DNA from 4 places in the Streptomyces sp. NPDC046122 genome. Region 4 is predicted to be linked to each of the others. Evidence: riboswitches for the same ligand, from Rfam matches in the RefSeq annotation. Region 4 holds a riboswitch; each other region holds the start of a gene.
The links. A riboswitch is a leader RNA that binds a small molecule or an ion and turns the genes downstream of it on or off. The one in region 4 is predicted to bind cyclic di-AMP.
Positions count from the first base shown of each region.

Region 1: it holds a riboswitch for cyclic di-AMP, as region 4 does, so the genes downstream of both, AC07FK_RS20185 (transglycosylase family protein) here and AC07FK_RS04410 (M23 family metallopeptidase) in region 4, are expected to answer to the same signal.
Region 2: it holds a riboswitch for cyclic di-AMP, as region 4 does, so the genes downstream of both, AC07FK_RS10620 (LysM peptidoglycan-binding domain-containing protein) here and AC07FK_RS04410 (M23 family metallopeptidase) in region 4, are expected to answer to the same signal.
Region 3: it holds a riboswitch for cyclic di-AMP, as region 4 does, so the genes downstream of both, AC07FK_RS18250 (M23 family metallopeptidase) here and AC07FK_RS04410 (M23 family metallopeptidase) in region 4, are expected to answer to the same signal.

Region 1 covers NZ_JBWKLQ010000007.1:87,349-90,616, forward strand. The annotation lists gene eno (phosphopyruvate hydratase) at 1-379, opposite strand, end outside; gene AC07FK_RS20185 (transglycosylase family protein) at 661-1,359, opposite strand; cyclic di-AMP (ydaO/yuaA leader) riboswitch at 1,363-1,533, opposite strand; gene AC07FK_RS20190 (transglycosylase family protein) at 1,802-2,767, opposite strand; gene AC07FK_RS20195 (cytochrome P450 family protein) at 2,880-3,268, opposite strand, start outside.
Region 2 covers NZ_JBWKLQ010000003.1:288,429-291,696, forward strand. The annotation lists gene AC07FK_RS10615 (SpoIIE family protein phosphatase) at 1-1,293, opposite strand, end outside; gene AC07FK_RS10620 (LysM peptidoglycan-binding domain-containing protein) at 1,397-2,137, opposite strand; cyclic di-AMP (ydaO/yuaA leader) riboswitch at 2,142-2,303, opposite strand; gene AC07FK_RS10625 (SDR family NAD(P)-dependent oxidoreductase) at 2,764-3,268, shown strand, end outside.
Region 3 covers NZ_JBWKLQ010000006.1:33,659-36,926, reverse strand. The annotation lists gene AC07FK_RS18255 (tyrosine-protein phosphatase) at 1-575, opposite strand, end outside; cyclic di-AMP (ydaO/yuaA leader) riboswitch at 1,036-1,205, shown strand; gene AC07FK_RS18250 (M23 family metallopeptidase) at 1,208-2,143, shown strand; gene AC07FK_RS18245 (SGNH/GDSL hydrolase family protein) at 2,329-3,120, shown strand; gene AC07FK_RS18240 (STM4011 family radical SAM protein) at 3,073-3,268, opposite strand, start outside.
Region 4 covers NZ_JBWKLQ010000001.1:1,021,890-1,025,157, forward strand. The annotation lists gene AC07FK_RS04405 (GntR family transcriptional regulator) at 24-719, opposite strand; gene AC07FK_RS04410 (M23 family metallopeptidase) at 898-1,719, opposite strand; cyclic di-AMP (ydaO/yuaA leader) riboswitch at 1,733-1,895, opposite strand; gene AC07FK_RS04415 (M16 family metallopeptidase) at 2,116-3,268, opposite strand, start outside.

The DNA.
Region 1 (3,268 bases), on a different contig from region 4:
CCTCGGAGGCGGCGTGCGCGACGGCGAGGGAGACGCCGAGGATGGCGTTGGCGCCGAGGGACGCCTTGTTCTCGGTGGCGTCCAGGTCGAACATGGCCTGGTCGATCAGGCGCTGCTCGGTGGCGTCGTAGCCGACGAGCTCCGGGCCGATCTGCTCGATGACGGCGAGGACGGCCTTCTCGACACCCTTGCCCTGGTAGCGGTTCGGGTCACCGTCGCGAAGCTCGATGGCCTCGAACGCTCCGGTGGAGGCACCGGACGGAACGGCAGCACGACCCGTGCTGCCGTCGTCGAGGCCGACCTCGACCTCGACCGTGGGGTTGCCTCGGGAGTCCAGGATTTCCCGGGCTACGACGACGTCGATGGACGGCACGAGCATCTCCTTCTGGGATGTGACGCTAGGGGTGCAGGGTCACTTTGGCCTTGCGACAAGAGCCTAACCGGCTCGGGGGCGTCGGTCGGCCGTTCGCCCGCCCCCTGGGACGAGAAGAGCCGCGAATGCCCGCAATAGCGGACGTAACTCTGTGCCCGACTTCCGGCACACCGGGCCTACCGGGCAGTAACACCGCCTGGTCCGGGGGCCCGCACGAAGACGAAACCCCGGCCCGGCGCGTACGGGGGAAACGCGCCGGGCCGGGGTGCTCGGGGTGTGAGCTCGGGTCAGCTCAGGTGGAGCTGCTGGCCCACGTAGATGACATCGGCGTCGTCGACGATGTCCTTGTTCAGCTCGAAGAGCTTCTCCCAGCCACCCTTGACCTTCTTCTTCTCAGCGATCTTGCCGAGGGTGTCGCCGGACTTCACCTTGTACTCGCCGTCGCCCTTCTCGAAGGACTTCGGCGCGGCGGGCTGCTCGGCGGCCTTGGGCGCGGTGCGGACCTCGCTGCGCGAGGCGGGCTGCTCGGCGGCGCGCGGCGCGGCCTGCTGCTTCGGCTGCTCCTGCTGCGCGGAGGAGGAACCGGAGGTGTCGACACCCGGGTCGACGCCGTCGTTGGTCAGGCCGCCGGCGCCGGCGCAGGCCCAGGCGCCCGGGCCCTGCATGTCGAGGAGCTTCTCGGCGGTGGCGATCTGCTGCGCCTTGGACGCCTTGTCGGCGGTCGGGGCGTACTGCGTGCCGCCGGCGGCGGCCCAGCTGGAGGCGGAGAACTGCAGGCCGCCGTAGTAGCCGTTGCCCGTGTTGATGGACCAGTTGCCGCCGGACTCGCACTGGGCGACGGCGTCCCAGGTCTCGACGGAGGCCGCGGAGGCCGACGTGGCGCCCATCAGCGGGACGGCGACAGCGGCGCCGGTGATGCCGACGAGCGTGGCGACACGAGTGGCCTTCGACGGGCGGCGGTGCTTGGCCTTGCCGGAAAACAGCATGCGACATCTCCTCACCGACGCCTACGAGGTGAGCTGTCGGGTTCGGGCCAAGTGAGTGCCCGGCGCGCGACCTGGGTCGCGCGGCTTAACCCCAAGCCGGTTCCGTTCGTCTTCCGACGTACGGGCCCGGCGCCTACCTGGGTCCCCCGCTCCTGCCTACGGCGCTTTACGCGTCGGTTCCCCCCGGCCGCCGGCAGGATTCGGCGTGGCGGTCGACGGGGCCCGCGGTGGCGAGCGGTTCGACGGTAAACACATGAGCCCGTGATGTTCAAAAAGGCTCATCAGGGAGAAATCACCCTTCCCGCCCTTCACCCCGCCCATATCCGTGCAGGTCAGGGGCGAGAGGGCGGGATCGTCCGGGCCGCGGACGTGAGTTGAGGCAAAGAGACCCTTGTCTCACTTGCTCCAATCGGGACATAGCGACCCGAACTACCCCCCGAAATCAGCCCAGATCGAGGCTCTGGCCAGGGAGGATCAGGTCCGGGTCGGTCCCGACCGTCTCCTCGTTGGCGTTGTAGAGCGCCGTCCAGCCGCCGCGCACCTCGTGGGCGTCGGCGATGGCCGAGAGGTTGTCGCCGGTACGGACGGTGTAGCTGCCGTCCGCGCGCGCTCCGCCCTCCGCCGTGGCGGCGTCACGTGTCGCTCCGTCACCCCGGGAGGCGTGGCGGCCCGATTCACGCTCGACGCCCGCTTCGCCGGACACGTCCGCGTCGTCCTCCCGGGCCTTCTCGCCGCGGTGCTTGCCCTTGACCGCGGGAGCGTCGCCCTCCTCGTCCTTCGCACCCTTTCCGGCCGCGGACGGCGCCGCGGGGGTCTCGGAGTCCCCGTCCGGCGTCCGGTCCCGCGAGGGCGCCTCGGACCGGTCCGCCTTCACGGAGGAGGACCCGTCCCGGCCGGCCCCGGACGTCTCGTCCGCCGACGGCTCGGCGGACGCGGGGGCGTCGGAGGCGTCGCGGCTCGCGGCGGCCGGCGCGTCCTTCTCCGGCCCGGCGGCCGGTCCGGAGGTCGCGCCGTCGTCCGACGCGGCGTCGTCACCCTCCGTCAGGCCGGAGATGAGCGCGCAACTGGGCCACGCCTGGGGGCCCTCCTTCGCGAGCACCTTCTCGGCGACCTGGATCTGCTGGGAGCGGCTGGCGAGGTCGGCGCGCGGCGCGTAGGCCGTGCCGCCGAACTTCTGCCACGTCTCGGGGGAGAACTGGAGCCCGCCGTAGTAGCCGTTGCCGAGGTCGGCACTCCACATGCCGCCGCTCTCGCAATCGGCGACCCGGTCCCAGGTCGTGGCTTCGGCAGCGGTCGCGCCGCTCGCGCCGAGCAACGGGATCGCGATGGCGGATCCGGTCACTCCTGCCGCGACGACGAGGGCTGGAGCCTGACGGGGGCGGCGGTGTCTCCCGTTCCCGGAGCGCATGCGGTGGCCTTTCGAGCGACGGCTGAGGTTGACGGAGAACGTAGCGGCACTCGAACGTTTGTTACAAGTCGATGCAGCGCAGATCACGTGAAGGTCTCGAAGTGACGCAGCGTCACCTGGTTTCGGCCGTGAACTCCACGGGCAGAGTGCGCAACCCGCGCATGATGAGCCCGCCGCGCCAGCGCAAATCGTCGGGTTCCCCCGCGAGTCGCACGTCGGGCAGGCGCCGCAGCAGCGTCGCGATGGCCGCCTGCCCTTCGAGCCGCGCGAGCGGTGCGCCGAGGCAGTAGTGGATGCCGTGCCCGTAGCCCAGGTGCGGGTTGTCGCGGCGTGCGAGGTCGAGCGTGTCCGGCTCGCCGAAGCGCTCGGGATCCCGGTCGGCGGCGGCGAGCACGACGAGCACGGGCTCGCCGGCCGCGACGTCCCGGCCTCCCAGGACCAGCGGCTCGGTGGCGTACCGCCAGGTCGCGAGCTCCACGGGCCCGTCGTACCGCAGCAGTT
Region 2 (3,268 bases), on a different contig from region 4:
CGTGGGAACCACGAACCTGATCAGGTCGCCCACCGGCTGGAAGGGGCGGTCGGCGGGCCCGCCGACCACCGCGGCGCGGCGCATCTCGGTGTGGGCGCCGTCCGGCTCCTCGCCGCGCAGTACGGGGTCCAGCAGCTCCACCGTGGCGAAATTCGAGAACCCGGGGACGGCCACCTCCGCCAGTTCCTCGGCGGTGCGCACCACGTCCAGCGTGGTGCCGATCCGCACTCCCGCCTCGTACAGCAGCTTCAGGCGCTCCCGGGCGACCTCCGCCGCGCCGGTCAGCGCCCGCAGGTCCGTCGTGTCCCGGAGCGTGGCGGCGGTGCCGGGGAATCCGCCGTACGGGGCGGTCGGCCGGGTGTTGACGGCCAGCAGCCGGTCCCCGGCCAGATGGACCGCGTCGGTGACGCTGCGGCCGGAGACCAGGAGCCTGGTGATGGAGTCGTCGAGGCCCAGGTCGGTGATGTGGCGCCCCTCCGCGCCGGGGGGCAGTTCGAGGAGCCTGCGCGCCTCGTCGTTGGCCAGCGTCAGCCGTCCGTCGTCGTCGACGATGAGCACGCCCTCCCGGACGGCGTGCAGAACGGCGTCATGGTGCTCGTACATCCGGGTCATCTCGGTCGGCCCGAGGCCGTGCGTCTGTCGCCGCAGACGCCTGCTCACCAGGACGGCGCTGCCGGTGGCCAGAGCGAGGGCGGCGGCCCCGGAACCGAGGAGCATCGGCAGATGGCGGTCGACGGCGTCCCCGACGTTGTCGATCGTCACACCGGCTGCGACCAGCCCGACGACGGTGCCGGCGGTGTCGGTGACGGGGACGACGGCCCGCGCCGCGTCGTTGGGGGCGCCCTCGAAGATCTCCGTGAAGGGCTTTCCGGCCGTGGCCCGGTCGACGCCCTCGGCGCGCCCGCCGACCAGCGTCGGGTCGGTGTCGGCCAGCCGGGTGCCGTCCGGGCTCATCACCGCTATGAAGTCCACCCCCGAACCCCGCTGGGCTGCTTCCACGTGTGCGCGCAGCGCGGACGTGGGATCGGGGGAGCGCAGCGCCTCGACGGTGCCGGGGGCGTCCGCGAAGGCCTCCGCGGTGGCGAGCGAGCGGTTACGGGCGTCCTGCTCGCTGTCGTTGCGCGTCTGGAACGCGAGCGCGACCACGGCGGCCGTGATGAGCAGCACGGCGACGACGATCTGGAGGACGAGCACCTGACCGGCGGCGCTGCGTACCTCCAGCCGGGAACGCACCCCTCGCCGAGACGAGCGCGGTGACCCGACACCCCTGGGTCGTCCGGGACGTCCGCTCATGACCCATTTTTAGCATTTTGTGCGAATTGTCGGGCGTGCAATTGGTCTGCCTGCCCCGGCGAGGCGCCCGCAAGGGTCTCGCCGGGGCAGGCAGCGGGTTCTTCTAGTACGGGCCGTTCACGTTGTCGATCGAGCCGTACCGGTCGGCGGCGTAGTTGCACGCGGCGGTGATGTTGGCGACCGGGTCGTAGCTGTCCATCGAGGTGCCGGGCACGTGGTAGGCCGCGAAGGTGGGCGCGATGACCTGGAGCAGGCCCTTGGACGGCGTACCGGCCACGGCGTTGGAGTCCCAGTTGTTGATGGCCCTCGGGTTGCCCGACGACTCGCGCATGATGTTGCGGTGGATGCCCTCGTACGTGCCGGGGATGCCGTGCTTGGCCATGATGGCCAGCGACTCCTTGATCCAGCCGTCCAGGTCGTTCGTGTACGCCGTGGTCTCGGCCACGGCGGCACGGGCCTGCGAGCGGTCGGCGCGCTCGGCGGCCGGAGTGGGCTTGGCCTTGGGCTTCGCGGGCGCCTTGGCCTTCGCGCCGATCGTCAGCTCGAGGCCGGGGTGGATCAGCGAGGGCTTGTCGCCGATGACCGAGCGGTTGTCCTCGTACAGCTCTTTCCAGCCGCTCAGCGAGTGGGCGTCGGCGATCTTGGAAAGGGAGTCACCCGCGACCACGGTGTAGGTCTTGGGGGCGGCCTTCGCGGCGGCCGGGGCGGCGGCGGGCTGCGCCGCGCCCGCGGTGGTCGCGCCCAGCAGGGGCAGGATCAGCGCGGCGCCACCGGTGCCGGCGGCGATGAAGCCGCGGCGGAGCGATCTGACCTGGGAACGGCGGTGCTTACCCTTCGAGGGCATGACGAATTCCTCTCCGTCGCCTGCGAGGTGAGCTGTCGGGTTCGGGCTGGAGATGCCCGGTCGCACAGTCCGTGCGACTTCACCCCGAGCCGTTCCGGATTCCCGGATCGGCGGCTTACCTGGGTCCCCCGCTCCTGCCGTACGTGAGTGTGAGTGGGTTTGGATTCCGGACGGCGGCAGGATTCGGCGGTCCACCCGGATTGGGGGTGACCGTAAGCGAGAGGGGCCGGGAAGAACAAGCCCCGCATTCGCCGGAGCAATCGCAGCGCGTATCGGGGGCGTGGGAACTCCTGTCACTGTGCGTGGGCGGAAAACCCAACTTTCTTTCTGCGGACAGGAACTGACGATCGGCCGAACTTCCGCTTTCCTTCGCGGACGTGACTGGTATCACGAGCGATGGCACGCGACGGCCTTTCAGGCAAACCACCCACGTGGGTCATTTCCTGTCCGAAACGGGCATCTTGTCGGTCCAGTGAGGTGAAGGACCCTCCTGTGGAAGGGAGTTGGTGTCCCTCTGGTGGCGTCGCGGGGTGCGCCGCACTCGGTTCGGCCGAATCGGTCGCGCCAGAAGTGGGGCAAAAAGGAGCAGATGGATATAAAAATCTCGGGGAGGGTACCCGCTGATCATGACTGAGAACAGGAATAGGCCGCTGGCCGTCGTCACCGGTGCCTCCAGTGGAATCGGTTTCGAGCTGGCCAAGCAATTTGCGGAAAACGGATTCGATCTCGTACTGGCTGCCGAGAATTCGGAGATCGGTGCGGCGGCGGACGGGGTGCGGGCCCTCGGAGCCGGTGTCCACGCCGTGCGGACCGATCTGGCCACCCGGGAAGGTGTCGAACACCTGCTCGGCGCCGTCGCGGCGACCGGGCGGCCCGTCGACGCCGCCGCGCTCAACGCCGGCGTCGGCCAGGGCGGAGCCTTCCTCGACACCGACGTCGAGGACGAGGCGCGCGTGATCGACCTCAACATCACCGCCACCGTGCGGCTGGCGAAGGGCCTGCTGCCGGACATGGTGGCGCGTGACCGGGGCCGCCTGCTGTTCACGTCGTCCATCGCCGCGACCGCGCCCGGGTCCTTCCACGCCGTCTACAACGCCACCAAGTCCTTCGTGCAGTCGTTTGCCCAGGCGC
Region 3 (3,268 bases), on a different contig from region 4:
TCCGCCTCGATCGCCTCGCGCTCGACGCCGATCGCCAGCAGGGTCACGGCTATCGACAGGCCCGCGCGGTCCTTGCCCGCCGCACAGTGCATCAGCGCGGGCACGCTGTCCTCGGCGAGGGCGTGCAGCACCTGGCTGTGCTCGGCCGTACGCTCCTTGATGATCACCCGGTACGTCGCCGACATCCGGTCCGCGGCCTTGCCGTCCGCGAGGATCTCGCGCAGCTCGTCGAGGTTCCCGTCGCGGACCATCTTCCAGAACACGGCGCCGTCGGCCGGGTCGGTCAGCGGCAGGTTCACGTTGCGCACGCCGGGCAGCTCGACGTCCGGGCCCTCCAGCTTCTGGTCGGCCTCGTTGCGGAAGTCGAAGACCGTGTGGAGGCCCAGCGAGCCGAGGAACGCCGCGTCCGCCGCGGTGGCGTGCGCCAGATGACCGCTGCGGAACAGCACGCCGTGCCGGACCCGCCGCCCGTCCACCGTCGGCAGTCCGCCCACGTCGCGGAAGTTGCGCACCGAGGCGAGCTCCGGCTCCGACGCGGCCTGGACCGGGGGGACTTGCGGCAGCTGCTGTGTCACGTGGGCTCCTGAAGTCTGCCGTCGGCGCTGCTCGCCGACTTCGGCGCGTTTCGACGATACGACACGGGTTCCCGGGGCAATCATCTCCGCGGACAAATGCCTCGGGGCGGGCAGGGGCGGCGCGGCCGCATGACGGTCTTACGCACCTAAGACCACCCGTAACTCACTCTTGGGGTGAAACGGACTATTACGGGTCAACTCACCCTGTGGCCAGGGGGAATGGTGACACCTCTGGTGAGCAGGATCATATTCGTGACGGTGCGTGGCGAAGCGCCGTGGGCGCATGCCAGTTCACAGGCGGGGCGCAAAGATCCGTAATCCACGCAGGGTGACGGGAATTGGGTCGTGCATTCCCCTACTGCAATCGCGCGGTGAATGGACCGGCTTGTACGGGGGAGCCGCGTCGGCTTACGGTCACCGTCAATCCGGGTGGACCGCCGAATCCTGCCACCTCCCGGAATCCGCACTCACACTCACTCACGCGTGGCAGGAGCGGGGGAACCAGGTAAGTACGCCGGCAACCGGAACTACCACTTCCGGAAACCGGCTTTGGGGTGAAGTCGCGCCAGCGGCCGGACATCTCCAGTCCGAACCCGACAGCTCACCTCGTAGGCGCCGGAGAGGAATGTTCCATGCCCGCAAAGGGTAAGCACCGCCGCCCGAGGTCCAACCCGCTCACCCGCGGTTTCGTCGCCGCCGGTACGGGCGGAGCCGTACTCGCCCTGCCCCTCATCGCCGCCACCGGCGCCAACGCCGCCGAGAAGGCTGCCCCGGCCACCACGGCCGCGGGCAAGGCCGCCGCCCCGGCCGCCGCCGAGAAGGCGACGCCGAAGAAGAAGGCGTCCACCCGGACGTACTCCGTGGTCTCCGGCGACTACCTGTCGAAGATCGCCGACGAGCAGGACGTGCGGGGCGGCTGGCAGAAGCTGTACGAGGACAACCGCGAGGTCGTCGGCGGCAATCCCTCGCTGATCCTGCCGGGCATGAAGCTCACCATCGGCGCGAAGGCGGACGCCCCGGCGAAGGCGGCCCCCGCGAAGCCCGCCCCCGCGAAGGCCGAGCGCCCGGCGGCCAAGCCCGCGCCCGCCGCCCCGAAGGCCGCCCCCAAGGCCGAGGCGCAGACCGAGACCCAGAAGCCCGCCTCGACCACGCGGAACACCGGCTCCGGGTTCACCTCCCCGGTCGCCGCGGGTGTCACCACCCCGTACCGCATGGCCGGCGGCAGCTGGTCCAGCGGCTACCACACGGGTGTCGACTTCGCCGCGTCCAGCGGTACCCCGGTCAAGGCGGTCGGCGCCGGCACCGTCGTCTCCGCGGGCTGGAGCGGCGCGTACGGCAACGAGGTCGTCATCAAGCACGAGGACGGCCGGTACTCGCAGTACGCCCACCTCTCCTCGCTGTCCGTCTCCGCCGGTCAGAGCGTCGGCGGCGGCACGCAGATCGGCCTCTCCGGCAGCACGGGCAACTCCACCGGCCCGCACCTGCACTTCGAGATCCGGACCGGCCCGAGCTACGGCTCGGACGTCGACCCGCTGGCCTACCTCCGCGGCCACGGCGTCACCATCTGACGCTTCACTCCGTCAGGGCACTTCCGTACGCCCCCTTTGCCGTCACACGCGACGGCAAAGGGGGCGTACGCGCATTGCGGGTCTATTCCGAGTTGGGTGAATCTTGACCGGTGTCTTATATCACCCCCCGTCAACCCCTCCCTACGGTGGCGTAGGTCACTCGCTCCAGTGAAGGATGTACCGACGTGGCAGACGATTCGAGATCATTCAGTGCAGGCACCATCGGGTCGTACGCGGCGATCGGCGACAGCTTCACCGAAGGGGTCGGAGATCCGGGTCCCGGCGGTGCGTTCATCGGCTGGGCCGACCGGCTCGCCGTACTCCTCGACGACCGCGTCCCCGAGAACACGTTCCGCTATGCCAACCTCGCCGTACGCGGCCGGCTCCTCGACCAGATCGTGGCCGAGCAGGTCCCGCGCGCGAAGGCACTGGCTCCCGACCTGGTGAGCTTCTGCGCCGGCGGCAACGACATCCTCCGGCCGGGCAGCGACCCCGACGACGTCGCCGAGCGCTTCGAGCGGGCCGTCGCGGAGCTCACCGACGCCGTGGGCACCGTGCTGGTGACCACCGGCTTCGACACCCGCGGTGTCCCCGTCCTGCGCCACTTGCGCGGCAAGATCGCGACGTACACGGCGCACGTGCGGGCGGTCGCCGACCGGTACGACTGCCCGGTGCTCGACCTGTGGTCGCTCAAGTCCGTCCAGGACCGGCGTGCCTGGGACGGCGACCGGCTCCACCTCTCGCCCGAGGGGCACACCCGCGTCGCGCTGCGCGCCGCACAGGTGCTCGGGCTCGACGTGCCGGCCGACCCGGACCAGGCGTGGCCGCCGATGGCCCCGCGCAACTCGCTGGAGGCGCGCCGGGACAACGTCCAGTGGGCGCGGGAGCACCTGGTGCCGTGGATCGGGCGGCGGCTGCGCGGGGAGTCCTCAGGTGATCACGTCGAGGCGAAGAGGCCCGACCTGCTGCCCCTGTGAGAGGTCCGGGGGCACGCGCTCCAGGACGCCGCCCGCGAACACGTCGTACAGCGGCAGCGTCTCCAGGTGGACGTAGCCGATGTGGCAGTCGCAGACGGCGAGCGGGCAGGCGCGGGGGCGCAGGGCCCGGCGGTACGAGCCGTCGTAG
Region 4 (3,268 bases):
TCTTTTTATATACGGCGCGGCTGTTAAAGGCGGCCACTCACCGTGTTTACGTCATGTTGCGAAGTCCTCACGCCTGCGCGCCCGCGTTCGCGCCCGGTGCGACGCAGCCGGTGCGAGGCCACCGCGCGTTCGGCGTGCAGGGCCGTCAGCGCGCGGGCCCGTTCCGCGTCGCCGCGCGCCACGGCGTCGACGATGGCCCCGTGCTCCGCCCACGCCTCCGCGGGACGCGCGGGCTGCTCGACGGCGTACATCCAGGCGATCTTGTGTCTGAGCTGGGTGAGCAGGGCCGTGAGGCCGGGGCTGCCCGACGCCTGGGCGAGCGTCTCGTGGAACCAGCCGCCCAGCGCCCGCAGATCCTCGCCCTCTCCCCGGCGCGCCCGCTCCTGCCCGAGTCTGACCAGGCCGCGCAGCACCTTGAGGTGGGCCTCGGTACGCCGCTGGGCGGCACGGGCCGCGCCCAGCGGTTCGAGGAGCGTGCGCACCTCCAGGAGGTCGGCGGCCTCCTGCTCGGTGGGCTCGGCCACGCAGGCGCCGGCGTGCCGGCGGGTGGTGACGAACCCTTCGGACTCCAGCGTGCGCAGCGCCTCGCGCACCGGGACGCGCGAGACGCCGTAACGGCGCGCGAGGAGCTCTTCGGTGAGCCTGGCGCCGCGCGGGAACACACCGGAAACGATGTCGTCACGGATTGCCGTGCATACCGATTGCGCGGGAATGCGCATGACCGAACCTCCGCCTTTGATCCCCGCACAACGCGGTCGACCGACGCCTTTTCGGTGACTCTATTGCAGCATTCCGCATTTTCCGACGGGCGCCGTAATTCAGGGACGGCTTTTGGACACGCGCAAGGCCCCGGCGGGGAAGCCGGGGCCTTGCGTACGAGCGGACGGACCGGACGCGTCAGACGCTCACGCCGTGGGCGCGCAGGTACGCGACCGGGTCCATGTCGGAGCCGTACTCGGGGGACGTACGGGCCTCGAAGTGCAGGTGGGGGCCCGTCGAGTTGCCGGTCGAGCCCGAGAGGCCGATCTGCTGGCCGGAGGTGACGGCTTGGCCGACGGAGACGCCGAGGGAGGAGAGGTGGCCGTACTGCGTGTACGTGCCGTCGTTCATCCGGATCACGATGTTGTTGCCGTACGCCCCGCCCCAGCCGGCCTCGACGACGGTGCCCGCACCGACGGCGACGACGGAACTGCCGGACGCGGCACGGAAGTCGACGCCGGAGTGACTGCCGGAGGACCAGAGGTTGCCGCCGGTCTTGTAGCCGGTGGTGACGACGGAGCCGGCGATCGGGAGGGTGTAGGCGTTCAGGCGCTTGCGCTCCGCCTCACGGGCGGCGCGCTCCTTGGCCGCGCGCTCCTCGCGCTCCTTCTTGGCCCGCGCCTCGGCCTCCGCCTTGGCTCTCGCCTCCGCCTTGCGCTTCGCCTCGGCCTTGCGCTCGGCCTCGGCCTTGCGCGCGGCCTCCGCCTTGACGGCGGCACGCTTCTGCTGGTCGGCCTGGGCCGCTATCTGGTCCGCGAGGGAGTCGCCGATGACGATGGCCTGGGTCAGGCCGGTGTCCTGGACGGCCTGGGCCGCGTCGCCGTCGGCGGCGAGGGCCGGAGAGGTCAGACCTCCGATGACGCCGGTGGTCGCGAGTGCGGCGACGCCGGCCATGTTCGCGCTCTTGCGCGTCAGGCGGCTCGGACGACGGTGCTTCCCGGTGGCACGGGTGAACGCCATGGAGTGGCTGGTCCTTTCCTTCCTTCTCGCCTACCGGGTTAGCTGACGGGTTCGGAGCAGGAAGGTCTCCTACGGACCCCTCCGCACCTGCGAAGGACGTCCGATTCACCCCAGGGACTGCGTGGGTCCCCGGCTCCCCAGGCTCGCGCCTGACGGGGACTCGGCGATGACTGTCCGGTGCCGCGGATGCGGCTCACTGCTGACGGACAGCCGGACAGACGCTAAACGGGTCATCTTTTAATCACCAAACAGACACGGCGTTTTGTAACGCACCCCACAGGCCAGACAGGCAACCTCCGCAACAAAACGGACATAAGAGAAGGACCCCGGCGGCCTCTCGAATACCGGGGTCCCACTTTGCCCCTCTTCAGGGCGGATCGAGCAGGCGGTTCGGGCTCAGCCGCTGACCACCTTCACCTCACCGATGCCGAGCGCCCTGACGGGCTCCTCGATCCGCGAGGCGTCACCCACGAGGACCGTGACCAGGCGGTCCTGCGGGAAGGCGCTGACGACCGCAGCGGTCGCCTCCACGGTGCCCGTCTCCGCGAGACGGGTGTACAGCTGGGCCTGGAAGTCGTCCGGCAGGTGCTGCTCGACCTGGTCCGCGAGCGTGCCCGCGACGGCCGCCGCCGTCTCGTACTTGAGCGGCGCGACCCCGACGAGGTTCTGTACGGCGACGTCCCGCTCGGCGTCGGTGAGGCCCTCGGCCGCGAGGGTGCGCAGCACCTTCCAGAGGTCTTCGAGCGCCGGGCCGGTGGACTCCGTGTCCACCGAGCCGCTGATCGCCAGCATCGAGGCGCCCGACCCGTCCGGCGCGGAGCGCAGCACCTGCCCGAAGGCGCGCACGCCGTACGTGTAGCCCTTCTCCTCGCGCAGGACGCGGTCCAGGCGGGAGGTGAGCGTGCCGCCCAGGCAGTACGTGCCGAGGACCTGCGCCGGCCACACGCGGTCGTGCCGGTCGGGGCCGATCCGGCCGATCAGCAGCTGCGTCTGGACCGCGCCGGGGCGGTCCACGACGACCACCCGGCCGGTGTCGTCGGCGACCACCGGCGGCACGGGACGCGGCTCGGAGTTGTCGCCCTTCCACGCGCCCAGGGTGTCCGCCAGGATCGCGTCCAGGTCGGTGCCCTCCAGGTCGCCGACGATCACGGCGGTGGCGGTCGCGGGGCGCACGTGCGCGGCGTAGAAGCCCTTCACGGCGGCGGCGTCGATGCGCCCCACCGTCTCCTCGGTGCCCTGGCGCGGCCGCGACATGCGCGAGGTCGCCGGGAAGAGCTCCTTGGAGAGCTGCTTGGCGGCGCGGCGGGACGGGTTGGCCGTCTCGTGCGGGATCTCGTCGAGCCGGTTGGCCACCAGGCGCTCGACCTCGCCGTCCGCGAAGGCGGGGGCGCGCAGCGCGTCGGCGAGCAGGCCGAGCGCCTTGGGCAGCCGGGAGACGGGGACCTCCAGGGAGACCCGGACGCCCGGGTGGTCGGCGAACGCGTCGAGCGTGGCTCCGCAGCGCTCCAGCTCGGCGGCGAACTCCTCGGCGGAGTGCTTGTCGGTGCCC